2 regions of the Streptomyces sp. NPDC090127 genome follow, and region 2 is predicted to be linked to the other one. Evidence: riboswitches for the same ligand, from Rfam matches in the RefSeq annotation. Region 2 holds a riboswitch; the other holds the start of a gene.
The links. A riboswitch is a leader RNA that binds a small molecule or an ion and turns the genes downstream of it on or off. The one in region 2 is predicted to bind cobalamin.
Positions count from the first base shown of each region.

Region 1: another riboswitch for cobalamin. It lies ahead of cobN (cobaltochelatase subunit CobN); the one in region 2 lies ahead of ACIPPS_RS13240 (energy-coupling factor ABC transporter permease).

Region 1 covers NZ_JBIVDE010000005.1:400,661-415,333, forward strand. Annotated here, with positions in the region: gene ACIPPS_RS20710 (hypothetical protein) at 1-661, shown strand, start outside; gene ACIPPS_RS20715 (hypothetical protein) at 672-2,018, shown strand; gene ACIPPS_RS20720 (ATP-binding protein) at 2,285-2,725, shown strand; gene ACIPPS_RS20725 (precorrin-2 C(20)-methyltransferase) at 2,826-4,331, opposite strand; gene ACIPPS_RS20730 (precorrin-8X methylmutase) at 4,328-4,981, opposite strand; gene ACIPPS_RS20735 (cobalamin biosynthesis protein CobG) at 4,978-6,402, opposite strand; cobalamin riboswitch at 6,446-6,585, shown strand; gene cobN (cobaltochelatase subunit CobN) at 6,622-10,224, shown strand; gene abc-f (ribosomal protection-like ABC-F family protein) at 10,295-11,884, opposite strand; gene ACIPPS_RS20750 (alpha/beta fold hydrolase) at 12,077-12,961, shown strand; gene ACIPPS_RS20755 (nucleoside hydrolase) at 13,117-14,076, opposite strand; gene ACIPPS_RS20760 (DUF1648 domain-containing protein) at 14,198-14,673, shown strand, end outside.
Region 2 covers NZ_JBIVDE010000003.1:478,368-493,040, reverse strand. Annotated here, with positions in the region: gene ACIPPS_RS13275 (DUF2252 domain-containing protein) at 1-1,151, shown strand, start outside; gene ACIPPS_RS13270 (FAD-dependent oxidoreductase) at 1,288-2,679, opposite strand; gene ACIPPS_RS13265 (PadR family transcriptional regulator) at 2,768-3,301, opposite strand; gene ACIPPS_RS13260 (FAD-dependent oxidoreductase) at 3,334-5,355, opposite strand; gene ACIPPS_RS13255 (ATP-binding cassette domain-containing protein) at 5,526-6,368, opposite strand; gene cbiQ (cobalt ECF transporter T component CbiQ) at 6,365-7,114, opposite strand; gene ACIPPS_RS13245 (energy-coupling factor ABC transporter substrate-binding protein) at 7,121-7,462, opposite strand; gene ACIPPS_RS13240 (energy-coupling factor ABC transporter permease) at 7,459-8,160, opposite strand; cobalamin riboswitch at 8,189-8,414, opposite strand; gene ACIPPS_RS13235 (PTS-dependent dihydroxyacetone kinase phosphotransferase subunit DhaM) at 8,520-8,924, opposite strand; gene dhaL (dihydroxyacetone kinase subunit DhaL) at 8,921-9,535, opposite strand; gene dhaK (dihydroxyacetone kinase subunit DhaK) at 9,543-10,535, opposite strand; gene ACIPPS_RS13220 (hypothetical protein) at 10,633-11,277, shown strand; gene ACIPPS_RS13215 (DNRLRE domain-containing protein) at 11,440-14,673, opposite strand, start outside.

The DNA of each region.
Region 1 (14,673 bases), on a different contig from region 2:
GTGGATCGAGAGCAACCGGCCGGCGAACTTCGACGCCGCGCCCAGCTTCCCACGGCCTGGTCAGATGCTCGTACCACCGGCATCCTGGTTCGCCCTTCCATCCCTGGCCGACACCAACCACGGCGTACGTCACAACGCCCGAGTCAGCCTGATCGCCGTGTTGCTCGCCGAGGAGTACGGCCTTGAAGGCGAGGACGTCGCGGCCGTGTGTGCCGCCGGGGCCGTCCACGACTGCCGGCGCCGCGATGACCGGGAGGACCCCGGACACGGGTGGCGCGCCGCTACCTGGTTCCTGCGTAACTCCGACGCCATCACCGGCGCACTCGACCGCCAGGTGTCGATGGCCGCGCTGTACCGGGCGGCGACGGCGATCGCTCTGCACGACGTGCCGTACGAGAGGTTCACCGGCCCGCAGCGGCGCGCCTACCGGGCTGCTCCGCACCTGGTGGACGTGCTCAAGGCAGCCGACTGCCTGGATCGCTACCGCCTGCCGCTCAGGCGGTGGTGGCCGGAGGTCTCCCGCCTGCGCCTCGCGCTGCCCGACTGGCTCCCAGCTGCCGCGTTCGCCCTCGTCGTGCGCAGCGAGCGGGCCCACCTCGAAGGCGCCACCCAAACCCTTGCACTCGTCACCGCCCGTCAGATGCTTACCCGCAGCCAGTAGAGGACCTGCCGTGGACACCGAACTCGACGACGCCCATACCGACTACACCAGAGCCACTACCCGACCGGTGCCCGTCTCTCTTGCCGAGAGCGAAGCCGACTGGCGCCACCGCCTGCGGTACGACACCCCCCAGGGCCGGCTGCTGACGGACAACGCCATGACGCAGACGCTGGTCGGCGGCGGAACCATCCATCTGATGCACACCACGACAGCACTGGACGCCATCCGGGCCAGCGGCCAGCTCTACGCCTCCTCCGGCTGTCTCCTGGCAGCCCTGTACTGCGTGCCGCTCACTCCCGAGGCCACCGGCCTGCGCCCGCACAACCTCGGTGCCTACTTGCTGGAGACCAAGCCGCACACTCGCAGCCTGGTCATCGAGCTCATCCCCGCCGCTCCGGTCCCGGCCATGGGTATCGACTATCTGCGCCTGGGCCGCATCCACCTGCGGACCTACCTGCACCACCGCAGTTTCCTCACCCATGCCGAGGACGCACGGTTGAGGCACACCGTGCTCCAGCAGATCCGAACGGTCGCACCGTTCCTGGACATTGCCTTGGCCAACGCCACGGGCATGCGGACGCCACCGGACGAGTTCGTCGATCGGCTCGCCGTCGCTGTGCGGGGGATGCCGTTCCTGGGCTACCTGTACTTCGAAGTCCTCTCGGAGTACCTGATGCTTCACTCCACAACGCTGGAGACCAGGACGTATGCCGAGACCGGCGAGATGAACAACCGCCTCTGCAAGAAGCTGGCGTTCTCGGCCGTCACCGGCATGGACAAGCTGTTCGACCTCTCCCGATTCCACCCCGGGCACGCCCGTCTGTGCGAGATCATCGCCGGCATCGACCCCAGATTGGCGCCCGGCGCAGCGATCTATGTGCGGGACCGTTTGGCGCACCTGTTCGCCGCCCTCGCTCTCGACCCTCGTCAGGACGCGATCGCCTTCAGCTTCCGCGGAGCGGACTTCGACGAGCTCACTGAGACCGCGCCGTCTCTCCTGGGCCAGGCGATCTTCCGTGAGATGCGGCTCCTCGACCGCTACCCCCATCTCTATCTCGCCTTCGAGCAGGCAAAGGCTCTGCGGACGTGGAGTTATTGGAACGAGAGGGGGATCGCGACGCCGTTCAACGGGTTCCTCCCCAAGGGCGAGATCGGGATCAATCCTGCCTATCCGGCAGCTGACTGCACGGTCTGGGTGGCGGAGTCCTGTGAGCGAGGCCTGCTGCACCCGGTCGAGCAGCTCGATGTCGCCTGCGTTCCTCGCCTGGCCGACCTCGGCATGACTGCCATGCGTAGGGACAACACCGGTAAAGCCGCCGGACATCCGACCGCCGTGCCCTTCACCGCCGGCCTGTAGTCAGCGGCGCCAACGGCATCTGCTCGCCGACCCTCGCCGCCGGTGTCCCCGGGCTGCCAGCCCACGACTACACCCCCGCGACCGTCAGACCGGTCGCTGCAAAGGAGCGTCAACACAATGGACCCCATCCATCGCGTCTGTGCACTACTGCGCGCACGAGCAAGGAGAGAAGGCCTGATGTCAGCGACAGCGGCGCCGGGCTCTGCGGCTCGCTCTGCAGGGAATCCCAGTACGGCCGCATCTGATTCCCGCGTGGTGGTCGCGTGATGGATCAGGACAAGCCGGTGATGGTGGTACGCCGCTGGCGGCAGACTGCCGGCTCTGTAGGGCGGGCACGCGCCGAGTTGCGTACAGCGTTGGCGAATTGGGGCATGGAAGGCATCGAGGATGACGCATTGCTGGTCCTCTCCGAGCTGCTGACCAACGCGGTACGGCACGGGCGCGTGCCGGGCCGAGAGGTCGAGACCCGGTACATTCCCTCGCCCGACGGCCTTCGGATCGAGGTGCACGATGCTTCGGGGGCACGCCCCTCGATGGCGCTGCACGGTGAGGATGCCACGAGGGGTCGGGGGCTTCCCGTGGTCGACGTCTTGGCGGCGCGGTGGGGCGTGACTCCCAGGATCGGCGCAGGCAAGCTCGTGTGGGCCGAGCTGGCAGCCGAGGCTCCGCAGGGCGACGCGAGGGAGTTCGCGGACTACCCGCGATGAGCATCGACGGACCCATGGCCGCCCCGGTCGTCTCCGCGTACGAGTGAGACGACCGGGGGTTCGGATCGGCGGTTTCGCAAGGGGCGAGGGGTGGGGCCTCTCACACCTCCGGGTAGCGGCGCGGTGTCCAGGTGAGCGTGCGGCCGTCCGGGCGTTCCACCGCGCGGGTCTGCGACGAGCCGATCAGCAGCAGCGTGCGCATGTCGACCTCGCTCGGTTCCAGGGTCTTCAGCGTCACCACCCGGACCGACTGCTCCGGGCCGCCGACGTCCCGCGCCACGACCACCGGGGTCTCGGGCGAGCGGAGTTCGAGCAGCAGGTCGCGGGCGGCCGCCACCTGGTGCGTGCGGGACTTCGAGCCCGGGTTGTAGAGGGCCAGGACCAGGTCCGCCTCCGTCGCCGCGCGCAGCCGGGCCGCGATGACCTCCCAGGGCTTCAGGCGGTCGGAGAGGGAGATCGTGGCGTAGTCGTGGCCGAGGGGGGCGCCCGCCGCGGCCGCCGCCGCGTTCGCGGCCGTCACGCCCGGCAGGACCCGTACGGGCACGTCCGCGTACCGCTCCTCCGACGCCACCTCCAGGACCGCCGTCGCCATCGCGAAGACGCCCGGGTCGCCACCCGACACGACCGCGACCCGGCGCCCGCGCCGCGCGAGGTCGAGGGCGAACTCGGCGCGCTCGGACTCGACCTTGTTGTCCGAGCCGTGCCGCCGCTGGTCGGGGCGGAGGGCCGGCACCCGGTCGAGGTACGTGGTGTAGCCGACGAGGTCGTCGGCGTTGACGAGCGCGCCGCGCGACTCCGGCGTCAGCCAGGGCGCCCCCGCCGGGCCGGTGCCGACGACGACGACCTCGCCCCGCTCGCGGGACTCCGGCGCCACGGCGTCGACCCGGGAGGGCAGCACGGCCACCGAGAAGTACGGGACCGTCTCCGGGTCCACGTCCGCCAGGAGCTCCGTCCGCTCGCCCGCCATGAACGCCCGCTCCACGTACCGCGCGTCCTCCAGGCGGCCCGCGCGCTCCAGGGCGCGGCGCACGGTCGGGAACGTACGGCCCAGCTTCATCACGACCGCCGAGTCCGTGCCCGCCAGCCGGGCCGTCAGCTCGTCCTCCGGCAGCGTGCCCGGGACGATCGTCAGAACCTCCTCCGCCTCGCACAGCGGCTCCCCGAGCCGGGCGGCCGCCGCGCTGACCGAGGTGACACCGGGGATGACGGTGGTGTCGTACCGGTGCGCGAGCCGCTTGTGCATGTGCTGGTACGAGCCGTAGAAGAGCGGGTCGCCCTCGGCGAGCACGGCGACGGTGCGGCCGGCGTCCAGGTGGGCGGCGAGGCGGGCGGCCGCCTCCTCGTAGAAGTCGTCGAGCGCGCCCCGGTAGCCGCCGGGGTGGTCCGTGGTCTCCACCGTGAGCGGGTACATCAGCCGCTCCTCGATGTGGTCGGCGCGCAGGTGCTCGGCCGCGATCGAGCGGGCGATGGAACGGCCGTGGCGTGCCGAGTGGTACGCGATCACGTCGGCGGCGGCGATGGCCTTCACGGCCGCGAGCGTCAGCAGCTCCGGGTCGCCGGGCCCGAGGCCGACGCCGTACAGCTTGCCGGTCGGGTGCGCGCTCATGCCTGGATCTCCGCTTCGTGGGCGAGGGCGTTGATCGCGGCGGCGGTCATGGCGCTGCCGCCGCGCCGGCCGCGGACGACGAGGTAGTCGAGGCCGAGCTGCTGGGCGGCCAGGGCGTCCTTGGACTCGGCGGCGCCGATGAAGCCGACCGGTATGCCGACGACGGCCGCCGGGCGCGGCGCCCCCTTGGCGATCATCTCCAGGAGGTGGAAGAGCGCGGTCGGCGCGTTGCCGATGGCGACGACGGAGCCTTCGAGGCGGTCGCGCCAGAGTTCGAGGGCGGCGGCGCTGCGGGTGGTGCCGAGCTCGGCGGCGAGCGCGGGCACGGCGGGGTCGGAGAGCGTGCAGACCACGTCGTTGTCGGCGGGCAGCCGCTTGCGGGTGACACCGCTGGCGACCATCTGCGCGTCGCACAGGATCGGCGCGCCGGCGCGCAGGGCCGCGCGGGCGCGGGAGACGACCTGCGGGGAGTGGGCGAGGTCGCGGACGAGGTCGGTCATGCCGCAGGCGTGGATCATGCGGACCGCGACCGTGGCGACGTCGGCGGGCAGGGCGGCGAGATCCGCCTCGGCGCGGATCGTGGCAAAGGACTGGCGGTAGATCTCCGCGCCGTCCTTCTCGTAGTCGAACATCCTGGTGCTCTCGCTCATCTCGTGGTTGCTGAGGGGGTGCGGGCCGCCGCGACGGCGTCGGGGAGGTCGGTACGGGGGGTGGGCCGCCCGTCGACGAGGTAGGTGCCCTCGCCGGTGGCGACGACGTCGACCCAGGTCTCGGCCTGCGGGTGGCCGCACCGGCGCTCGCAGCCGGAGAAGTGGACGGGGAGGGCGACGGGGAGACCGCCGGGGGCGTCGGCGTGGCCCGGGGTGGCGTCGGTGTGGCCCGGGGTGGCGTCGTGCTCCGGGGCGCCGCCGTGGCCCGGGGTGGCGTCGGCGCGGACGTCGGCGAGGGACTTCGCGCAGCCGGGACGGCCGGTGCAGGCGCCGACGCCCGCCCAGGGGGAGCGGGGGTCGGTGATCAGGCCGTACGTGTCGAGGACGGCGAGCCGCTCCCGTGCGGCCGCCCGGTCGGCGAAGCCGGTGACGACGACCCCACGCCAGGGGGTGAGCCGCAGCTCCCCGTGGGACGCCGCCGCGTTCGCCGGGTTGTCCACTCTCTTCGCGCTGTCCGCTTTCTCCGTGCCGTCCGCGTTCTCCCCGCCCGCCGCGCTCTCCGCCAGCGCGCGCAGGTGTGCGGCCGTGAGGCGGCCGAGGGGGGTCAGGACGTGGAGGGCGTGCTCGCCGAGCAGGCCGGGGGCCGGCGGGGGTGCCGCGGTCCGCGGAGGCGTGGGTGCCGGTACGGGCTCCGCCGGTACGCCGGCCGCCGCGAGCGCCTCGGCCAGGCCCGGTACGTGTTCCCCGGGCAGCTCCCGGACCCGCCAGGCGCCGTTTCCCGCGGCGTGGGCGGCGTCGAGGAAGGCACCGGCCGCGGCGAGCGCGGCCCGGGGCGCGTCCACCGGGGCGACCGCGAAGACCTGGTCGCCCACCCGGAGCCGTACGGACGTCTCTCCTGCGACCAACGTCACATCGCCGCCGAGCCCGGCGACGTCCCCGCGCCCGTCGTCCAGGACGAAGAGGAACCGACCGGACAGGGCCGCCGTCCACTCCCGCCCACAGAGCAGCGCGTCCAGTTCCCGGGCCCACAACTGCACGTCACCGCAGCCGAGTCCGTCCAGCCCGGCCGTCGGTGAGGCCACCACGTTCCGGATCCGCTCATGGGTCGCGGAGGGCAGCAGCCCGGCGTCCGCGAGCACCTCCGCCAGCTCCGCCCCGCACCCCTCGCCGAGGCCGCGCAGCTCCACGTTCCCGCGTGAGGTGACGCTGATCCGGCCGTCCCCCAGGCCCTCCGCGACGGAGGCCAGGACCTGTGCCTGACGTACCGTCAACAACCCTGCGGGCAGCCGCAGTCGAGCCAGGCGGCCGTCGTCCGCGGAGTGCAGCCGAAGCGCCCCGGGGCAGGCGTCGCCACGGTCCCGTACGGGCGGTTCGCCCGGCAGGGGTGAGGTGGGTGGGGTGGGCGGCATGGCGGCGAGCATACCGACGTCACCAGCGGTCCCCGCCAGGCCCGGAGGACGCACGATCTACTATTCGGATCGGCATGGGGTCCCAGGACCCCGGGGAGGAAGCCCGGTGAGATTCCGGCGCGGTCCCGCCACTGTGAGCCAGGTCCCGCGAGGGGCCGGGTGAGTCAGGAACTCCTGCCGTCCACACGACCACCCGGGGCGCGGACAACCCCGAGGAAGGCCTGCGCACGCATGCGAATTCTGTTGCTGTCGCACTCCGACACCGACCTGCTCAGCGCCCGCGCGGCCGGGGGTCCGGTCGACTACCGGTTCGCCAACCCCTCCCGCCTCGCCCTGGACGACCTGCCGGGGCTGCTCGACGGCGCCGACCTCGTCCTCGTCCGCCTCCTCGGCGGGCTGCGGGCCTGGGAGGACGGGCTCGACGCGCTGCGCGCCACCGGGAAGCCGCTCGTCGTGCTCTCCGGCGAGCAGGCGCCCGACGCCCAGCTCATGGAGACCTCCACCGTCCCCGTCGGCGTCGCCACCGAGGCCCACGCCTACCTGGCGCACGGCGGCCCGGCCAACCTGGAGCAGCTGGCCCGGTTCCTCTCCGACACCGTGCTGCTCACCGGCCACGGCTTCGAGGCCCCGGCCGCCGCGCCCACCTGGGGTCCCCTGGAGCGCACCGCGCGCACGGAGACCGGTCCGACGGTGGCCGTGCTCTACTACCGCGCCCACCACATGAGCGGGAACACCGCCTTCGTCGACTCCCTCTGCGAGGCGATCGAGGACGCCGGCGCCCGCGCCCTGCCGCTGTACGTCGCCTCCCTGCGGGCCCCCGAGCCCGAGCTGATCGAGACGCTCAAGGGCGCCGACTCCGTCGTCACCACCGTCCTCGCGGCCGGCGGCACCACGCCCGCCGACGCCCAGGCCGGCGGGGACGAGGAGGCCTGGGACGCGGGCGCGCTCGCCGCCCTCGACGTACCTATCCTGCAGGCACTCTGCCTCACCGGCTCCCGGGCGGCCTGGGAGGAGAACGACGAGGGGCTCTCCCCGCTGGACGCCGCCAGCCAGGTCGCCGTCCCCGAGTTCGACGGCCGGCTGATCACCGTCCCGTTCTCCTTCAAGGAGATCGACGAGGACGGCCTCCCGGCGTACGTCGCCGACACCGAGCGCGCCGCCCGGGTCGCCGGGATCGCCGTGCGTCACGCCCGGCTGCGGCACATCCCGAACGCCGAGAAGAAGCTCGCGCTCGTCCTCTCCGCGTACCCGACGAAGCACTCCCGGATCGGCAACGCGGTCGGCCTGGACACCCCCGCCTCCGCCGTCGCCCTGCTCAGGCGGCTGATCGTCGAGGGGTACGACTTCGGGCCCGAGGACGAGATCCCCGGCCTGGTCTCCGGCGACGGCGACGAGCTGATCTACGCCCTGATCGAGGCCGGCGGCCACGACCAGGACTGGCTGACCGAGGAGCAGCTCGCCCGCAATCCGGTCCGCATCCCGGCGGCCGACTACAAGCGCTGGTACGCGACCCTGCCGCAGGAGCTGCGCGAGGGCGTCGAGCGGCACTGGGGCCCGCCGCCCGGCGAGATGTTCCTCGACCGCTCCCGCAATCCGGAGGGCGACATCGTCCTCGCGGCCCTGCGGCGCGGGAACCTGCTGATCCTCATCCAGCCGCCGCGCGGCTTCGGCGAGAACCCGATCGCGATCTACCACGACCCCGATCTCCCGCCGTCCCACCACTACTTGGCCGCCTACCGTTGGATCGCGGCGCGCGCCGAGGACGGCGGCTTCGGCGCGGACGCGATGGTCCACCTGGGCAAGCACGGCAACCTGGAGTGGCTGCCGGGCAAGAACGCGGGCCTGTCGGCCGCGTGCGGCCCGGACGCGGCGCTCGGCGACCTGCCGCTGGTCTACCCGTTCCTCGTCAACGACCCGGGCGAGGGCACGCAGGCCAAGCGGCGCGTGCACGCGACCCTCGTCGACCACCTGGTGCCGCCGATGGCCCGCGCCGACTCCTACGGCGACATCGCGCGCCTGGAGCAACTGCTCGACGAGTACGCGCAGATCTCGTCCATGGACCCCGCCAAGCTGCCCGCGATCCGGGCGCAGATCTGGACCCTGATCCAGGCGGCGAAGCTCGACCACGACCTGGGGATGGCGGACCGCCCCGAGGACGACGGCTTCGACGACTTCCTGCTGCACGTCGACGGCTGGCTCTGCGAGGTCAAGGACGCGCAGATCAGGGACGGTCTGCACGTGCTCGGCGGGGCGCCGCAGGGCGAGGCGCGGGTCAACCTGGTCCTGTCGATCCTGCGCGCCCGGCAGATCTGGGGCGGTACGCAGGCCCTGCCGGGGCTGCGCGAGGCGCTGGGCCTGGACGAGTCGGCCGCGACCCGGACGACCGCCGACGAGGCGGAGGCCACGGCGCGCGAGCTGGTGGAGGCGATGGAGGCGGCCGGCTGGTCCGTGGACGCGGTCCCGGCGGTCGCCGCCGCGTACGGCCCGGACGTCCGGGCCGTCCTGCGGTTCGCCTGCGAACAGGTCGTCCCGCGCCTCGCCGCCACCACCGACGAACTCACCCACGCCGTCCACGCGTTGAACGGCGGCTTCGTCCCGGCGGGCCCGTCCGGATCGCCCCTTCGTGGCCTGGTCAACGTGCTGCCGACGGGCCGGAACTTCTACTCCGTCGACCCCAAGGCCGTCCCCTCCCGCCTCGCGTGGGAGACCGGGCAGGCGCTCGCCGACTCGCTCCTGGAGCGCTACCGCTCCGACAACGGCGCGTGGCCGACGTCCGTCGGGCTCTCCCTCTGGGGTACGAGCGCGATGCGCACGGCCGGCGACGACGTGGCCGAAGCCCTCGCCCTGCTGGGCATCCGCCCCACCTGGGACGACGCCTCGCGCCGCGTGAACGGCCTGGAGGCGGTCCCGCTCGCCGAGCTGGGGCGGCCGCGCGTCGACGTCACGCTGCGCATCTCGGGCTTCTTCCGGGACGCGTTTCCGCACGTCATCGGGCTCCTCGACGACGCCGTACGGCTGGCGGCCGGGCTCGACGAGCCGGCCGAGGACAACTACGTACGGGCGCACGCGCAGGCCGATCTGGCCGAGCACGGCGACGAGCGGCGGGCGACCACCCGGATCTTCGGCTCGCGGCCGGGCACGTACGGCGCGGGCATCCTCCAGCTGATCGACTCGCGCGACTGGCGGACGGACGCGGATCTCGCCGAGGTCTACACGGTCTGGGGCGGCTACGCCTACGGCCGCGGTCTCGAAGGCCGCCCGGCGCGCACCGAGATGGAGACCGCGTACAAGCGGATCGCGGTGGCCGCGAAGAACACGGACACCCGCGAGCACGACATCGCCGACTCGGACGACTACTTCCAGTACCACGGCGGCATGGTGGCGACCGTCCGCGCGCTCACGGGGACGGCGCCCGAGGCGTACATCGGCGACTCGACCCGCCCGGAGACGGTCCGCACCCGGACGCTGGTCGAGGAGACCTCGCGGGTCTTCCGGGCCCGGGTGGTCAACCCGAAGTGGATCGAGGCGATGCGCCGCCACGGCTACAAGGGCGCGTTCGAGCTGGCGGCGACGGTCGACTACCTCTTCGGCTACGACGCGACGACGGGCGTGGTCGCCGACTGGATGTACGACAAGCTCACCGAGACGTACGTCCTCGACCCGGAGAACCAGGCCTTCCTGAAGGAGGCCAACCCCTGGGCCCTGCACGGCATCGCGGAGCGCCTCCTGGAGGCCGAGTCGCGCGGCATGTGGGAGAAGCCGGACCCGCGGACCCTGGCCGCCCTGCGCCAGGTCTTCCTGGAGACCGAGGGCGACCTGGAGGGCGACGACTAGTCCTGTCGTTCGGATCTCGCCGGGCTCGCGGGCTGGTCCACGGAACTGGCCCTGGGGGGTCTCTTGTGGATCATGCCGGGCTCGCGGACGCGGCGATCGGGGCCAGTTCGAGGCGGCGGCCCCGGAAGCCGGCGCGGACGCGGCGGTCGTGGGTGACGATCACCAGCGTGCCGGGGTAGTGGGCGAGGGCGGCCTCCATCTCCTCCACCAGGCCGGGGGCGAGGTGGTTGGTCGGCTCGTCGAGGAGGAGCAGGTCCGCCGGGCGGGTGACCAGGCGGGCCAGTTCCAGCTTCCGGCGCCGGCCGGTCGACAACTCCCTGACAGGAACGGCCAGATCGGCCGCCGCGAAGAGGCCGAGGCGCAGGAGTTCCTCTTCGCGGCCCTCGCCGAAGGCCTTCGCCACCGTGCGGGGGTCGTCCGCCGGGCCGACGTCCTGGCGGAGCATGCCGACCCTGGGCGGCGCCGTCACCGTACCGTCGTCCGGGGCCAGTTCACCCGCCAGGACCTTCAGAAGCGTTGTCTTCCCGGCGCCGTTCGGGCCGGTCACCAGAAGGCGTTCGCCAGGTGCCAGGTGCAGGGAGTCGAGGCGCAGCCGCCCCTCCACCCGTACGTCGGTCAGGGCGACCGCCCCCGCCGCGCGGCCCTCGACGGCGGCCGTGAACCGGAGCGGTTCCGGGGGTGCGGGCACCGGGTGTTCGGTGAGTCGGCGGAGCCTCTCCCGGGCGGCCCTGATGCGACTCATCGCGCCGTGCGCCCGCGACCGGGCCCGGAAGGCGCCCGCCCCGCTGAAGGACGCCGGGGCCTTGCGCGGGATGGCGGTGAAGCGGTCGATGTTCGTGTCGGCGAGGGTCCTGCACCGGTCGAGCTCGGTGCGGTACTCCTCGTACTTCCGTTCCCGCCGGGCCCGTTCGGCGGCGCGGCCGGTGAGGTAGCCGGCGTAGCCGTCGCCGTACCTGCGGACGGTGTGCTGCGCGCCGTCGACCTCCAGGACGGTGGTGGTGACCCGGTCGAGGAACGTGCGGTCGTGGGTGACGGCGACGACTGTTCCCCGGTGGGCGCGCAGCCGCTCCTCCAGCCAGCCGACGGCCTCGTCGTCGAGGTCGTTGGTCGGCTCGTCGAGCAGGAGGAGTTCGGGGTCGCAGGCGAGGGTCGCGGCGAGCGCGAGGCGGGAGCGCCGGCCGCCGGAGAGGGTGGCGAGCGGCTGGTCGCGCCGCAGCGGTTCGCGGTCGCCGAGGTGCCGCAGGGTCGTCTCGACCCGTCGGTCGGCGTCCCGCCCGCCGCGTGCCTCGTACGCGGCGAGGAGCGCGGCGTACCCGTCGAGGTCCCCGGTGGTGGCGAGGGTCGCCTCGGCGTCGCGGATCGCCCGTTCCAGCCTCCGTACGTCGGCGAGCGCGAGGTCGACGGCGTCGCCGACGGTCGCCGTGCCGGGGAGGTCCAGGGTCTGGGCGAGGTGGCCGACGCCGCCGGGGGCGTCCACGGCGACGGTGCCGTTGTCGGGGCGCTCCAGGCCGGCGAGGAGGCGCAGGAGGGTGGACTTCCCGGCGCCGTTGTCGCCCACCACACCGACGCGCTCGCCGGACCGCACGGTGAGGGAGACGCGGTCGAGGACCAGCCGGTCGTCGTGGCGCCGTGTGACGTCGGTGAGTTGGACACGGAACAAGAGGGGGTCTCCATTCGTCGGGGACGGGGCAGCGGCTCACTTCGAACCCAACGAGACGTCTCGTCTCGTTGGGTTCGACTGTAGGGCGCCGGGAGTGCTGCCGCAAGACGTTTCGTCTCGCCAGGGGGTGCGATGAGTTTCGGCGGCGCCGGCCGTCTACCCCTTGACCGTGCGAGACCCGAGGAGAAGACCATGGCCGAGAACGACGCCCGCATCGCCACCCACACGCTGGACGGGACCGGCGCCACCCTGCGCTACGACGTCCGGGCCGCCGACGGGTCGGGCGAGGAGGCCACCCCGCTGTTCCTGATCGGTTCGCCCATGGACGCCTCCGGGTTCACGACGCTGGCCTCCCACTTCGCCGACCGGACCGTCCTCACCTACGACCCCCGGGGCGTCGCCCGCAGCGTCCGCACCGACGGCGCCGCCGAGACGACGCCCGAGGAGCACGCCGACGACCTGCGGCGGGTCGTCGAGGCGGTCGGCGCGGGCCCGGTCGACCTCTTCGCCAGCAGCGGCGGCGCGGTGAACGCGCTCGCGTTCGTCGCCCGCCACGGCGACCTCGTACGGACGCTCGTCGCGCACGAGCCGCCGACGGTGCAGGTGCTGCCGGACCGGGAGCCGGCCCTGGAGCTCTGCGCCGACATCCGCGACACCTACCTGCGCGACGGCATGGGCCCCGCGATGGCGAAGTTCATCGCCGTGACGATGCGCAAGGGCCCCATCCCCGCGAACTGGGCCGACGAGCCCGCCCCCTCGCCCGCCGCCTTCGGGCTGCCCACCGAGGACGACGGCACGCGTGACGACGCGCTGCTCGGCCAGAACCTGCGCACGTGCACCGGCTACCTCCCCGACTTCGAGGCGCTCAGGGCCGCGCCGACCCGCATCGTCGTCGCCGTGGGCGAGGAGTCGGAAGGCGAGCTGGCCCACCGCGCGGGCGTCGGGGTCGCCGCCGCGCTGGGCACCGAACCCGCCGTCTTCCCCAGCCACCACGGCGGCTTCCTGGGCGGCGAGTACGGCCAGCAGGGCGCCCCGACGGAGTTCGCGAAGGCGCTCCGGGACGCACTGGCGGTCTGAGCACGGGGACGGGGCCGTCGGCGCGGAGCTGTCGGCGCGGGGCCTGGCCGTTCAGGAGCGGTCGGGGCCTGGCCGGTCAGGTGTGCTCGGGCCCTTCCGCTCAGGCGCCTTCGGCCCCCGTCCCGTCCGGGCAAGCGCGCTCGGGCCGCACCCGTTCAGGCGCGCTCGCCCAGGACCCGGACCGCGTCGACGATCAGGTCCCAGAAGGCCGCGACGTCGACCTCCATCCCCACGTCCGCGTTGGGCGGCCGGCCCGTCACCCCGTTCAGGTCCACGACCGTCGCGCCCCGGGTGTGCGTCCCGGTCAGTTCGATCGTCACCGCCGCCCGTGCGAGGCTGATCAGCGACGGGTCGACCAGGTGTGCCACGGTGAGCGGGTCGTGCAGCGGGGGCGCGTCGAAGCCGTACACGTCGCGGTAGGTGCCGGCGAAATAGGTGAGCAGCTCGGTGCAGAGCCGGGAGAGCGGCGTGCCGAGCGCCGCGATCCGGGCGACGACGTCGGCGGTGGCCCGGGCCTGGTGGGTGGCGTTCAGGCCGAACATCGTGATCGGCAGCCCGCTGGAGAAGACGATGTCCGCCGCCTCCGGATCGCAGAGGATGTTGAACTCCGCCGCCGGAGTGGTGTTCCCGCGGTCGGTCGAGCCGCCCATCAGCACGATCCGCTCGATCCGGGGGATCAGCTCCGGGTGGGCGATCAGGAACGTGGCGATGTTGGTGAGCGGCCCGGTCGGGACGAGAGTGACGGGCGCGGGGTGCGCGAGCAGGGTCTCCCGGATCAGGGTGCGGGCGTCGCGCGGGTCCTGCGGGACGTCGGGTTCGCCCTCGCCGAAGCCGGGGCCGTCGAGCCCCGAGCCGCCGTGGATGTCCTCGGCGACGCGCTGCTCGCGGTCCGGCGCGCCGCGCAGCGGCCGGTCCCGGCCCGCCGCGATCGGCACCCCGCGGATGCCGGCGACGTCGCAGACGCGGCGCGCGTTGAGGGTGGTCTTCTCCACGGTCTGATTGCCCGCGACGGTGGTGATGCCGAGGAGCTCGACGGCCGGATGGGCGGCGGCCAGCAGGATGTTGAACGCGTCGTCGTGACCGGGATCGCAGTCGAGGATCACGGGTACGGGCATACCTCCACGGTCCCACACGGCCGCCCGCGCCGTCACGAGCCCGTCGCGACCGGCAGGCCCCTTGACCTCTGATTGCATTGTTCTAGTAGAGTACTAACAATCAATCATCCGGGAGGTCGCCATGAACCCTGTCCCGACCCGTCTGCGCGCCTTCGCGGCGCTGCCGTTCGCGCTCGCGCTCGCCCTGCATCTGACCCTCCTCGGCGTTCTCGCCGACCGGCTGCCCGAGCCGCTCGCCACCCACTTCGGTGTCGACGGTCGCGCCGACGGCTGGACCGGCCTGACCCCGTACGCCCTGCTCGGCTCCGCTCTCCTGCTGACCCTGGGCGCCGGCTGGACCGTGCTCGTGCGGCGCGGCGCGCTCTGGGGCGCGTGGTCGACCGCGGGTGCCACGGGGGCGCTGATGGCCCTGCTCGTACGGAACAACCTGGACATCGCCGACGCCACCCAGGTCGTCTCCCCACTGGTCGACCTCACGGTCGCGGCCGGTGCGGGTGGGATCGCCGCGCTCGTGGGGTGGGCGCTGACGCGCCTCGTCCCGGTGGACCCTGAGCTTCCGGGCTCCCAGGAGCGGACGGGCGAGACGCTGCCGCTCGG
Region 2 (14,673 bases):
CCTTCCTTCGCGGCGCCGCCGCCGTCATGGCGGCCGACCTCGCCCCGCAAGGCCACACGGGACTCGTCGTCCAGCTCTGCGGCGACGCCCATCTGCTCAACTTCGGCGTCTACGCCTCACCCGAACGGTCGCTCCTCTTCGACGTGAACGACTTCGACGAGACCCTGCCGGGCCCCTTCGAATGGGACGTGAAGCGGCTCGCCGCCAGCGTGGCCGTCGCCGCCCTCGAGAACGGTGCCGGCAAGGCCAAGGCCCACCGCGCCGCCCTCGTCGTCGGCGAGGCGTACCGCACGCACATGCGCCGTCTCGCCGGCCTCGGCGAGCTCGCCGTCTGGTACGAGCGGATCGACGCCGACGACCTGGCTCCGCTGGTACGCCGGGGGCGCCGCGCGACCTTCGAGAGCCGTCTCACCCGCGCCCGCCGCCGCACGAGCCTCCAGGCCTTCGGCAAACTCACAGCCCTCGACGACAGCGGCACGCGCCGCATCGTCGACGACCCCCCGCTCCTGGAGCGGGCCACCGACCTCGACCGCGTCACCTTCGGCAAGGTCTTCAGCGACTACCGCAGCTCCCTCTCCGAGGAGCGCCGCCACCTCCTCGACCGGTACCACTACGTCGACGCCGCCCGAAAGGTCGTCGGCGTCGGGAGCGTCGGCACGCGCTGCTTCATCCTCCTCCTGGAGGGCCGGGACGACGGCGACCCGCTGATCCTCCAGATCAAGGAGGCCGGCCGCTCGGTCCTGGAGGCGTACCTGCCGCCGAGCGTCTACGGGCACCAGGGGCAGCGGGTCGTCCGGGGGCAGCGCCTGACGCAGGCCGCGGGCGACATCTTCCTCGGCTGGATGACCGGGCCGGAGAAACGTCACTTCTACTGGCGGCAGCTGCGCGACATGAAGGGCTCGGCCGAGGTGGGGACCATGTCCCCGTCGATGCTCCGCGTGTACGCGGCGCTCTGCGGCCGCGCCCTGGCCCGCGCCCACGCCCGATCCGGCGACCGCATCGCCATCGCCGCGTACCTCGGCTCCTCGGACGTCTTCGATCGCGCCGTCGCCGACTTCGCGATCCGCTACACGGACCAGAACGCCGACGACTACGCGGCCCTGGCCGCGGCGATCGCCGCGGGCGTGGTCACGGCGGCCCCGGGCGTCTGACCGCCCACGGCCGCCCGGCCCGGTGCCCCCGGGCCCCCGTACCGCTAGGCCCCCGTGCCCCTGGGCCCCCACCTTCTGGGCCCCGTACCCCTGGGCCCGCGTACCCCCGGGCCCCCTCCCCTCTGGGCCCCTGCCCCTACCCCCTGCTGCGTCGCATCGGCGGCTCCGCCGGTGACTCGGGGACCGGTCCGAAGAGGACGGCCCGGGCCACCGGAGGGGCGAACAGCGCGGTCATCGGCGCCGAGAGAGTCAGCACGGAACGGAACGCGGCGCCCACCAGCCGGCCTCCGGCCGATCGCTGCTGGACCCGGCTCAGATACCAGCCCACCGGCGCGTCCACCGCCCGCCGGGTGATCGCGGTGCCCGTCGCACCCGGCATCTTCCGGTCGGCGCCGGCCGAGATGTCCCAGGCCTGCTTCGACGCGTCCAGCAGCGCCTTCTGCACGGCCCGCGTGGTCGGCGTCCGCCTCGGGTCGGCGAGGGCCGCGCCCAGGGCCACCGCACTCATCGCGGCGACCGCCATGCCCTGACCGTAGATCGGGTTGAAGGCACACAGCGCGTCGCCGGTGGCGAGGAAGCCGGCCGGTCGACGGCCCGGACGGTCGTAGCGGCGGCGTACGTTCGCCGTCCGCCGGAAGCCGTGCACCGAGGACTCCGGCGTGGCCCTGGCGATCCACTCGCTCAGGACGGGGTGCGGAAGCTTCGCCGCGAACGCCTCGAACCCCTCCTCGTCGGTGGGCGGCAGATCGCCCCGGAGCCCGGAGAGGGTGACCAGATGGCGCCCGTCCCCGAGGGGCAGCGCCACACCGCCGTACACCTGCTCGGGGTTGGGGACGATGTTGAAGCCCAGCGCGTCCATGCCCGGGTCCTCGGCGGCGCGGTACACCCGGGTCGCGTAGCCGAGACCGGTGTCGATCGTCTCCTCGTGCGGGGCCTCCGCGCCGATCGCCGCGAGCCAGTCCGGCGCGTGCGTGCCACGGCCCGAGGCGTCGACGACCAGATCGGCCGCGAGGCTCCGGCTCTCCCGCTCCTTCCCCGCGCCCCGCTCGCGTACCAGGACACCGCGCACCCGCGAGGCGTCCCCCAGCAGACCGACGGTCTCGGTGCCCTCCACGAACCGGATACGGGGATCGGCGAGGACCCGCCGCCGCACCAGCCACTCCAACTGCGCCCGGGGCCCGGTGAAGAGGTGCACGGAGGCCGGATGGCGACTGAACCACCGCCCGTTCTGCCACTGCACCATGTCCTCGGGCATCCCCACCCGGGGCGCGCCGAGCTCGCGCAGCTCGCTCATGAACCCGGGCAGCAGCGCGTCGAGCGCCTGCTGACCGGAGGGCAGCAGCACATGCACGTGCCGGGACTGCGGAGTTCCCGGTCGTGCGTCCGGTCCCTCCGGCACTCGGTCGCGCTCGACGACCGTGACCTTCTCGGCGTGCTCACTGAGCACCCGCGCGGCCAACAGGCCCGCGAGGCTTCCCCCGACGACAACCGCATGACGTGTCCTGCGGCGCCCCAACTCGTCGGTCATCCGCGCCCTTTCGACGAAGTGGATCTACGGCCCTTCCCAGTATCCACCTCTCACGGCCCACGACGCCCGCGCCCCGGCCGGTTCCGGCTCAGCGCTCCAGTTCCGCGAGGGCGTGGGTCAGCCATTCCACCCAGAACCGCTCCAGGTCGATTCCGCCGCGCAGGACGAGATGGCGGAGCCGGTCCGGTTCGGATGCGCGGCGCTCGGACGGGAAGTCGCGTTCCTCGATCGTCCGATACTCGTCCAACTGGCGCTGGTGCAGGGCGAGGTGGCGGCGCAGCTCCTCGCGCATCCCGGGCGCGCCGACGACCGCCGCCGCGCGGATGCGCAGCAGCAGGGAGGAGCGGAGCGGTTTGGGGTCCTCGGTGCGGGCGACCCAGTCGAACAGCGCGGTGCGGCCCGCGGGGAGTACCTCGTACTCCTTCTTCTGGCCGCGCGCCGGCACCGGAGCGGGCAGGGCGCGGATGTGCCCCGCCTGCTCCAGCTTGCCCAGCTCGCGATAGATCTGCTGGTGCGTGGCCGACCAGAAGTAGCCGATCGACCGGTCGAAGCGGCGCGTCAGCTCAAGACCGGAGGACGGCTTCTCGAGCAGCGCCGTGAGGATCGCGTGCGGGAGGGACATGCGCGCATCCTAGGCTCGGGGTGCCGACACGATCACAGGGAGGCGGCGAGCCGCGTCCCCTGGTCGATGGCGCGCTTGGCGTCCAGTTCGGCCGCGACGTCGGCGCCGCCGATGAGGTGGGCCGTGCGGCCGGCCGCGATCAGCTCCTCGTAGAGGCCGCGGCGCGGCTCCTGGCCGGTGCACAGGACGATCGTGTCGACCGGGACCGTCTGCGGCTCGCCGTCGATCGTCAGGTGCAGACCCTCGTCGTCGATCCGCTCGTACGACGCGCCCGCGACCATCGTGACGCCCCGGTGCTTCATCTCCGCGCGGTGGATCCAGCCGGTGGTCTTGCCGAGGCCGGCGCCGACCTTGGTGGTCTTGCGCTGGATCAGGTGGACCTGGCGCGGCGGCCGGGGCCGCTCCGGGGCGCGCAGCCCGCCGCGCGTCTCGTACGAGGTGTCCACGCCCCACTGCTTGAAGTACGTCTCCGGGTCCAGGCTCGCGCCCTCGCCGCCGTCCGTGAGGAACTCGGCGACGTCGAAGCCGATGCCGCCCGCGCCGAGGATCGCGACGCGCTCGCCGACCGGCGCGCCGTCGCGCAGGACGTCGAGGTAGCTGACGACGCTCGGGTGGTCGACGCCCTCGATCTCCGGGATGCGCGGGGTGACCCCGGTGGCGACGACGACCTCGTCGTAGCCGTCCAGGTCGTCCGCCGCGACCGGGGTGTTCAGCCGGACCTCGACCCCGCGCGCGTCGAGCTGCGTACGGAAGTAGCGGAGCGTCTCGTCGAACTCCTCCTTGCCCGGTACGCGCTTGGCGACGTTCAGCTGGCCGCCGATCTCGCCGGCCGCGTCGAACAGCGTGACCGAGTGGCCGCGTTCGGCGGCGGAGACGGAGAAGGCGAGACCGGCCGGGCCCGCGCCGACGACGGCGATCCTCCTGGCGAGCCGGGTGGGGGAGAGGACCAGTTCGGTCTCGTGGCAGGCGCGCGGGTTCACCAGGCAGGAGGTGATCTTCAGGCTGAAGGTGTGGTCCAGGCAGGCCTGGTTGCAGCCGATGCAGGTGTTGATGGTGTCGGCGCGGTCCGCGGCGGCCTTGGCGACGAAGTCGGGGTCGGCCAGGAAGGGGCGGGCCATGGAGACCATGTCGGCGCGGCCCTCGGCGAGGACCTGTTCGGCGACCTCGGGGGTGTTGACGCGGTTGCCGGTGACGAGGGGGATGGACACCGAGCCCATCAGCTTCTTGGTGACCCAGGTGTAGGCGCCACGCGGGACGGAGGTCGCGATGGTCGGGATGCGCGCCTCGTGCCAGCCGATGCCGGTGTTGATGATGGTCGCGCCGGCGGCCTCGATCTCCTTGGCGAGGGAGACGACCTCCTCCAGCGTCGAGCCGCCCGGCACCAGGTCCAGCATCGACAGCCGGTAGACGACGATGAAGTCCTCGCCGACCTGCTCGCGGATCCGGCGGACGATCTCCAGCGGGAAGCGGACCCGGTTGGCGTAGCCGCCGCCCCAGCGGTCGGTGCGGTGGTTGGTGGCCGCCGCGATGAACTCGTTGATGAGGTAGCCCTCGGAGCCCATGACCTCGACACCGTCGTACCCGGCGGCCTTGGCGAGCTCCGCGCAGCGGGCGTAGTCCTCGACGGTCTGCTCGACCTCGGCGTCGGTCAGCTCGTTGGGTACGAAGGGGCTGATCGGTGCCTGGATCGCGCTGGGGGCGACGAGCCCGGGGTGGTAGGCGTACCGGCCGAAGTGCAGGATCTGCATCGCGATCCGCCCGCCCTCGGCGTGCACGGCGTCGGTGATGTGCCGGTGCTCGGCGACCTCCTCCTCGGTGGTCAGCTTGGCACCGCCCTCCCAGGGGCGGCCGGCCTCGTTGGGCGCGATGCCGCCGGTCACGATGAGGCCGACGCCACCGCGGGCGCGCTCGGCGTAGAAGGCGGCCATGCGCGCGAACCCGTTCTCGGTCTCTTCGAGACCGACGTGCATGGAACCCATGAGCACCCGGTTGGGAAGAGTGGTGAACCCGAGGTCGAGCGGGCTCAGCAGGTGCGGGTACGGGGTCGAGGTCATGGGGGGGCGCCTCCTCGCGCAGGATCGTCATGACTGTTGTAGACGACCCCGGGACCGTTGTGCAACAAGTTGCATAACGGTCCCGGGGTGATCTGCGCGACGTTGCGAACCGACGACGGACCTGCCTGGGAGCGGACCGACCAGCCGGGCTACGGACCTCCCCAGCCCTCCTAGGGGGTAACGGCGGTCCACGCCGCCAGGTCCTCCGCCGTGCGCGGTCCGCGTGCGTCCGGGCCGAGGAGGCCGTGGGCGCGCAGCAGGCGGGTCACCGCCGTGCCCCAGGGGCGGCGCAGGCGCGCCGCGTCGAGCAGGGAGTCGTCGCCGAGCAGCTCCTCGACCGGCCCCGTGCGCAACCCGTCGGGGGTGAGGACGGCGGCCTCGTCCGCCCAGCGCAACGCCAGGTCGACGTCGTGGGTCGCCATGACGATCGTCGTGCCGGCCTCCCGCAGCCGGCCGAGCACCTCCAGGAGCCGCTCCTGCCCGTGCGGATCGAGCCCCGCCGTCGGCTCGTCCATGATCAGGACCCGGGGGCGCATCGCCACGGCGCCCGCGAGCGCGGCCCGCTTGCGCTGCCCGTACGACAGCAGATGCGTCGGCCGGTCCTCCAGGGCGACGATGTCCAGCGCCTCGAGCGCCTCGCGCACCCGGAGCCGTACCTCCTCCTCCGGCAGCCCCAGGTTCATCGGCCCGAACGACACGTCCTGTCCGACCGAGGCGGCGAAGAGCTGGTCGTCCGGGTCCTGGACGACCAGCTGCACGGTCGTCCGCAGCCGCGTCAGCCCCTTCCGGCCGTACGACACCTCCGCGCCGTCGAGCCGGAGCGCGCCGCTGCCGCAGCGCAGGCCCCCGCTCAGCAGCCGCAGCAGCGTCGTCTTGCCGCCGCCGTTGCGGCCGAGCAGGGCCAGTGCACGGCCCTCCGGCACGGCGAGGTCGATGCCGTCGAGGACCACCGGCCCGTCCTCGTAGGCGAAGGTGGCCTTCACCAGTTCCACGACAGGGGGTGCGGGACTCACGGCAGCGACCTTTCCAGTACGAGAGTGAGGGCGACGAGCCCGGCCAGCAGACCGGCCGTCGAGGCGAGGAACCGGCCCGACACCGAGGCCTCGGGCACCAGGACCCGCAGCGTCCCGTCGTAACCCCGCCCGGCGAGCCCGGTCTGCAGGCGCTGTGCCCGGTCGAAGGCGCGGACGAACGCCGTCGCACCGAGCCCGGCGAGCGACCGCCAGGTCGCCGCCCGCGTGGTCAGCCCCAGCCGGGCCGCCTGCGCCTGTCGGATTTTGGATATCGCATCCAGAAGCAGAAAGCTGATCCGGTACATCACCAGCGCCACGTCCACCACGGGCGCCGGCACCCCCGCCCGCACCAGCCGTGGCAGCACGTCCGAGACAGGCGTGGTGAAGGCGAACAGCAGCACCCCCAGCGACGCCGAAGAGGTGCGCAGCAGCAGCTCACCCGCGTGCAGCGGACCGTCCTCGGCGAGCACGACCAGACCCCGCGCCCCGCCCACCTCGAAGAGAAGCGGGATCGCCCCGGTCACACAGAAGCCCAACGGGATGCGGAACGCGCGCCACAGCTGACGCCCCGGCACCCCCGCCGGACCGAGGAGAACGCTCAAGGTGGCCGCCGCGACCAGGACGGCACCGGGCCACGGCGGCAGACAGACCGCGCACAGCGTCAGGCCGAAGCCGAGGACGGCCTTCTCACACGGATGACGGCGGCGCCAGCGACTGCTGTGCGCCGCCGCGTCGATCGGCAGCACCGGCGCTCACGCGTCGCTGGACGCCGACCGCAGCGCCTTCGCCTCGGCCCGGGCCTCGCCCTGCCTGCGGCCCCTGTGCACGCCGAAGTAGTACGCCAGCACCCCGGAGCCGAGCGCCGCCTGAAGGGCGAAGAGCGCCGACTCGATCTCGCCGGAGGCGGGCTCGTAGAGCGGGCTGAACCACGGCTCGTAGTCGGGGGCGATCTCCGTGATCGCTGCCTCCGCCTCGGCGTCGGCCCCGGTGAACGGCTCCTCCTTGTGGTCACCGAGCCCCAGCACCAGCGGAAGCACCGCCAGCGCCGCGACGACGAGCAGAAGCAGGGTGTTGATCTTGGCGTTCCGGCTCATCGGGCGCTCACCTCCACGGCGTCGGCCTTCGTGCGGGACGGGAGCAGGACCCCGAGCCGGGTCAGGTCCCCCTTGCTGGACTGCGTGAGCAGCCGCATCACGAGCACCGTCAGCAGCCCCTCGCTGACGGCGAGCGGCAGCTGCGTCACCGCGAAGATGGAACCGAACTTCGCCAGCGCCCCGGGCACACCGCTGCCCGGGTCGGGGAAGGCCAGCGCGAGCTGGACGCTGGTCACGCAGTACGTCGACAGATCCGCGACGAACGCGCCGAAGAACACGCTCACCATCAGCGGCACATCGAACCGGCGCAGCAGCCAGTACGTGCCGAATCCGGCCCACGGCCCGACGATCGCCATCGAGAAGACGTTGGCGCCGAGCGTGGTGAGCCCGCCGTGGGCGAGCAGCAACGCCTGGAACAGCAGGGTGATCGTGCCCAGGACCGCCATCACCGGCGGGCGGAACAGGATCGCGCCCAGGCCGGTGCCGGTCGGATGCGAGCAACTGCCCGTCACCGACGGGATCTTGAGCGCGGACAGAACGAACGTGAACGCGCCGGACGCACCGAGCAGAAGCGTGGACTCGGGGTTGGCCTTGACCTCGCGGGTCAGCGCGCGGACGCCGTGGACGACGAAGGGAGCGGACGCGACGCCCCAGGCGGCCGCGTGCACAGGGGGCAGATACCCCTCGGCTATATGCATGGTTGGGAGACCCTCTCCAGCACCTCGTGGATGGACAACGCACCTTGGCCGGTCTCCTGGCTGACGGGTCATGCCGCCGCGGCTCCGCCTTCCCACACCACCGCGGCGGTTCCGCGGTGGTCCAGTGGCTTCCCCGGAGGGATGGAGCCGGACTTCCCGATCACAGTGGCGAGGGCCGCACCGGTACCGCACCGGTTTCCCGTACACCAAGGCGCTGTGACATTAGTGGGTTGACCAGGTGCATCACAACACGGGTGCGCTTCGGGACGGTGTGTGACGGGTCTCCCGCGCGCCCCCCGCTCACGCCGCGGGACCACTCGCGCCCCGTCCGGCGCTCTTCTGCGTGCGCCCGTGCCCGCTCACTCCTTCCGGTACGTGTACGCCTCCGCCGCCGCGGCCGACACCGCGTCGAGGTCACCGCCCGCGCTCGCCGTCACGAGCGCGGCGACGGCGCCCTCCACGAAGGGGGCGTCCACGAGCCGAGCCCCCTCCGGCAGCTCGTCGCCCTCGGCGAGGAGCGCCTTGACGGTGAGGACGGCGCTTCCCAGGTCGACGAGGAGGGCCACCCCGGCGCCCCCGTCGACCGCCCGCGCCGCCTCGACGATCCGCTCGGAGCTGGTGCCGAGAGCCCCGTCGGGCAGGCCGCCGGCGGCGGCCACCGGCGCGGTCGAGCCGCCACCCGCGAGCCCCCGGGCGAGCGCGGCGACCGAGTCGGCCACGGCGGCGCTGTGCGAGACCAGCACGATCCCCACCCGACCGGTCATGCGGCGGCCACCTCGGCGAGCGCGGCGATCAGCAACGCCGACGAGGTCGCCCCGGGGTCCTGGTGACCGACGGAGCGCTCGCCGAGATAGCTGGCCCTGCCCTTGCGCGCCTGGAGCGGTACGGTCGCGAGGGCGCCGCGCTCGGCCGCGTCCCGGGCCGCGGCGAAGGAGTCGCCGAGCGCCTCGGCCGCCGGCACGAGCGCGTCCAGCATCGTCGCGTCACCCACCTGGGCCCCGCCGAGCTGCCCGACGGCGGTGACCCCGGCGGTCAGCGCCGCCGCCAACTCCTCCCGCGTCACCGACTCCGCCTCGCCGAGCGCCTTGCCGGTGCGGCGCAGCAGCGTCCCGTACAGCGGACCGGAGGCGCCGCCGACGGTGGAGATCAACTGCCGTCCGGCGGCGGCGAGTACGGCTCCCGGCGTGCCGGGCGGCTCCTTGTCGAGCACCTCCGTCACGGCCGCGAAACCGCGCTTCAGGTTGGCGCCGTGGTCGGCGTCGCCGATCGCCGAGTCGAGCTCGGTGAGGTGTTCGGCCTCACGGTCGACGGCGGCCGCCGCCGCGTCGAGCCAGCGGCGGAAGAACGCGGCGTCGAGATCGTTCACTTCGGTCATCCCTCTCTCACCGGCCCCAGCGCAGCGCGGCCGTCTGCACGGGCGCGTCCCAGAACCGCAGCAGTTCCTCGTCGGCCTCACAGAGCGTCACCGAGCAGCCCGCCATGTCGAGCGAGGTGACGTAGTTGCCCACCAGTGTGCGGGCGACGGGCACCCGGCGCTCGGCCAGCACCCGCTGCACCTCGGCGTTGAATCCGTACAGTTCGAGGAGCGGGGTGGCCCCCATCCCGTTCACCAGGGCGAGGACCGGGCCGGACGGCCGCAGGTCCTCCAGTACGGCGTCGACGGCGAAGTCCGCGATCTCGCGCGACGTCATCATCGGCCGCCGTTCCCGTCCCGGCTCGCCATGGATCCCGACGCCCAACTCAAGCTCGCCGTCCGGCAGTTCGAACGTGGGGCTGCCCTTGGCGGGGGTGGTGCAGGCGCTCAGCGCCACGCCGAAGCTCCGCGACCGCTCGTTCACCCGCCGTGCGATCGCCTCCACCCGCTCCAGCGGCGCACCCTCCTCGGCCGCGGCGCCCGCGATCTTCTCCACGAAGAGCGTCGCCCCGGTTCCGCGCCGCCCGGCCGTGTACAGACTGTCCGTCACCGCCACGTCGTCGTTCACCAGCACCGTGGCGACCTGGATGCCCTCGTCCTCGGCGAGCTCGGCGGCCATCTCGAAGTTGAGCACGTCGCCGGTGTAGTTCTTGACGACGAACAGCACCCCGGCGCCACTGTCGACCGCGGCGGCGGCCCGCACCATCTGGTCGGGCACCGGCGAGGTGAAGACCTCCCCGGGGCACGCGGCCGCGAGCATCCCGGGCCCCACGAACCCCCCGTGCAACGGCTCGTGCCCGGACCCGCCCCCGGACACCAGCGCCACCTTCCCCGCGACGGGCGCGTCCCGCCGGAACACGACACGGTTCTCGACGTCGACGGTCAGCTCGGGATGGGCGGCGGCCATGCCCCGCAGCGCGTCGGCGACGACGGTCTCCGGAACGTTGATCAGCATTTTCATGCGTTTCTCCTCGAGAGCCTGGCGGTAGGGCCTACGGCAGTATCGAGCCTGCGGCAGCCAAGGTCACGTCTCCCGATCATTGCGTAGGGTCGAGGTCATGGACACCGAACTCATGGAGCGGACGGCCACCGCCTGGCAGCAGTTGACCGCATGGCTGCGCGTGCACGCCCCCACCTCGCACGCCTCGATCCTCCCGCCGGCCTCCCGCGCCGAGATCGAGGAGGCGGAGGACCGGCTCAGGAACTCCTGCGGGTTCGGCTTCCCGCCCGAGCTGGTCGCGCTCTGGTCCGTGGCGGGAGGGGTCCGCCAGCTCGACCTCGAGGAGTACGACGAAGAGGGCGAGGTCGCCACCGGCGCCTTCCTGCCGCACGGGGTGCTGCTCACCCCTGGGCAGTCGATCCGGCCCCGGCTCGCCGGCTTCGACCACCAGGGCAAGGACTGGTGGGAGGGCGCGCGGTGGGCCGCCCCCTTCGGCAACCACACCGAGGCGACCGACGTCGGCCTGTACCTGTCGGAGGACGGCCTCGGCCGGTGGACCAGCTACGAGGGCCTCTTCATGGAGCAGCCGCTCTATCCGTCGATCGCCGCCTATCTGGAGTCCGTCAACCGCATGCTGACCGAGGGCCCGGCCGGTCTGATGGGCTCCGGCGTGCCCGGGGTCGTGTACGGATGCCTCGTCTGGGACGACCCGGACAGTCCGCGACTCGACGAGACGTTCGCCGACTGGCGGCCCGTGCGCTAGGGCGCGATTCGAAAGGAGCGTCGTCCGCCCGGAGGGCGGGGCCGGGGCCCCAGACGGGCGGGGCCCCGCCCTCGGACATCGGGGGCGGGGCCTGCTTCGGTCGTGCCGGCCGGACTGCGGCCTCGCTCACGGCCGGCTCACGGCTTGCTTACGGGATCGCCCCTACGGCTTCGCCATGGTGCAGACGAGCTCGGCCTTCGAGGTGTCACAGCCCTTGAACCAGGCGTTGCCCGGGTCCAGGAAGTAGCCCTGCTCGTCCAGGAGCCGCATCTGCCGCGCGAAGTCGCCGAACGGCCGCATCGAGCCCTGGTTGACGTCGCCGGACATCGAGGACCGGCCGCAGTTCTCGGTGAACGTCGGAGCGTCGTACCGGGTGTCGTCGAGGAAGTGGATGCTGCCGTCGTCCGCCGTGGCGGACACGGTCTGCATGCAGTCGGCCCCGCCGCCCGGCGCCTCGTTCTTGCCTCCGTCGACACTCTTCATACCGGCGGACTGGTACGTCGAGGCGAACGGGAACTCGTCGCAGTTGACCTCGTCGATGTGCGGTCCCGCATGGTGCAGCGCCGTCTTCGGGTGGGGCAGGAACGTCTTGCGCGGCACCCATCCGGTGCCTCCCGCCTTCGGGCCCTTGTAGCGGGTGCACATGGCGTCCCGGCTCTTCTGGGAGTCGTAGCCCTTCTTGTTCCGCGCCGCCGGCGGCAGGTACTCGAGCGGAGCGGCCCAGCTCTGGCCGAGGCCCGTGACCTTCGACTTGTTCTGGATCAGCCAGGCGTGCGCGGCCGCCTCCGGGTAGGCGGCGGTGTTGAACACGTACGTCGGGGCGTACTGCGGCAGCACACAGCCCGGGGCGCCGTAGGAGGCGACCTTGTCGCAGGTCACGAGCAGCTGCGGGGACTGCCAGGACGCGTAGTCGTCCCGCCATTCGCCCTTCCTGCCGTTCAGGCCCGGCGGGGGCTCCACCTCGGTGACCGGGCGGCCGTTGAAGGACACCAGCATGCTCTTCGACTGGTCCCCGTCGGTGGTGCCGGCGGCGTTGTCCACCGCGCCGTTCCACTTGTGGTCGGCCGTACCGGTGGCCATGTGGGTGTCGACCGGGTCGTTGCCGTTCATGCCTCCCTTCCAGGTGAGGTCACCGTAGAAGTCGATGTTCTGCCGCGCGCTGTCGCCGCCGGAGTTGCAGCCGTCGCTCACGCACATCGAGTCGAACCAGGCACCGGGGTTGCCGGCGCCCATCACCACCGCGCGCTCGTCGCCGGGGAAGTTGTTGAAGACCGGGTTGATCTGCACCCAGGTCTTGATGGCGTCGCCGTGGGCGTCGGTCTTGACCTGGAAGTGCACCTCGAAGTTGGCCTGGTACTTCACGGGCACGACGCCGTCCACGAGCTTGCTCTCCGCGGTGAACGACAGGTCGAAGAAGACGCAGGCCTGCGTGCGGGTCATCAGCGACTTCTGCGCCTCACCGAACAGACTGGGCTGGCACCAGGAGTCCTTGACGATCGGCGCCGGCAGCGAGCCGGCACGGGCCCTGAGCTGCTGCGCGGCCTTGCGGGTGAAGGCCTCGGAGGCCTGGTCCTTCGGGACGACCGTGACCTGGGTGTCCTCGCCGGTCGTGAAGGTACGGGCCTGGCTCCCCTGCTTCCAGCCGTCCCAGGCCGGCTTCGGAGGATCGGAGGGGTCCGGCTGCTGCGAGCTGGTGTCGTTGGCCGGGAGCTTGATGTCGATCTTCTGGGCGCGGTTGTAGTCGCGGTTTCCCGCGGTGAATCCGTAGTCCCTGATCGGGCCGACGTTGCCGGCGCGGTCGACGGTACGGGTCTGGGCCACGTGGTTGCCGTCCGCCGCGGGGGTCACCGCGTAGGAGGCGTCCACGGCTGCCACGGCGGTCAGGGACCTGGCCGCGAGCGTCCCCGAGGTGGTGTTCACCGAGGTCCAGCCGGCGTCGTCCGCGTCGTCGGAGTACGGGTCGAGGCGGTACCGCACCTCGTAGGCGTCCGGCGCACCGGTCGTGACGTCGAACTCACCCGTGACGCCGGCACCGCCGCCGCCCCAGTTCTCCGGGTAGGTGGCCGAGGTGACGCTCTGCGGCGCGCCGGGGGCGGTGGTGTCGACGACGAACTGGGTCCACGGCGACCAGCCGAGGTTGTAGTGCGTGCCGTCGTAGGCGTTCGTACGGAACTTGTACGTCCGGCCGTCCCGCAGCTGCCCGGCCGGGACCGTCACCGAGGCCGGCTTGCCCGAGTCCACGAAGTCGGAGACGAGCAGCCCCTCCCCGGACGGAGTGGTGACGGGCGTGTCGGTCGCGGCGTCGTAGACCTGGAACGTGCCGTTGACCTTGTCGCGGTCCGGGTCGGTGAAGGTGTCACGCAGGACGGGGGTGGTGCTGTTGACCGCCCACACACCGGCGTACGACCGGAACGGCGCGCCGGCCTGCCGGTCGGTGCCGTCCGAGGGCCGGTAGTTGTAGGTGACCGACAGCTTGGGCTGGTTGGCCGCGTTGTTGGCGGAGTTGACCCGCTTCCACGCCTTCACGTCGTCGGTGGCCGCGCGCAGACCCATGTGACCGCGCGTGGCCTTGGCGGACGCCCAGGACTGGACGAGCGTGTCGACGTCGGCGTTGATCCAGCCGTCCGGCTGGGCGGCGCAGTCCGGGCTGCCCTTGGTCTCGGTCGAGGAGTGGAACTGCTGCTTCCAGGTGGGCTGCGCGGTCCAGCGCGAGGACGTGGACGGGGCGCTGGTGTCCCAGACGGTCCAGGACTGGGCGCTGCAGTCGGTGTTGCCGGAGTGGAAGTTCCACAGCGCCAGGTTGGTGTCGACGATCAGCGCGTCCTGGAGCGGCGTGGTGTTCCAGGTGATGAACGAGCGGGCGGTACGCGGGGTGCCGTCGCCGTTCTTGGTGCCGGGGTTGCCGAGGTCGAGTTCGGTGTCGTTGGACCAGTCGACGGTCTCGCCCTGCTGCACATAGGTGTCGAAGGTGTTCGACAGCGCGGAGGTCGAGGGGTCGACCGTCACCGGGTAGGTCGTGGCGGGGTCGGCGAGGAACGCGGCCGACGGGGTGACGACCAGGTCGAGCTCACCGGCGCCCTTGTCGACGACCTTCATGTCGACACGCGCGCGGCGGGTGTGCTCGCCCGAGCGCCTGTCGACGGAGGCGTCCCACATGACCGGGGCGGGCATGGTGGCGCGCGGGGCACCGGTCTCGGCGTCGGTGAAGGTGACCGAGCCGTCCTTGTTCGGCTGCGCCTTCAGGCCCTTGGCCTTGACCGGGAGGGTGTAGGAGTAGGCGCCGCCGGGCCGCTCGTGGATCTCGACGAACTGCTCGAAGCCGGTACGGGTGGCCTCGACGACGACGTCGGCGCCCGGCACGGCGTTCCGGTAGCGGGCGTGGGTGCCGTCCAGTTC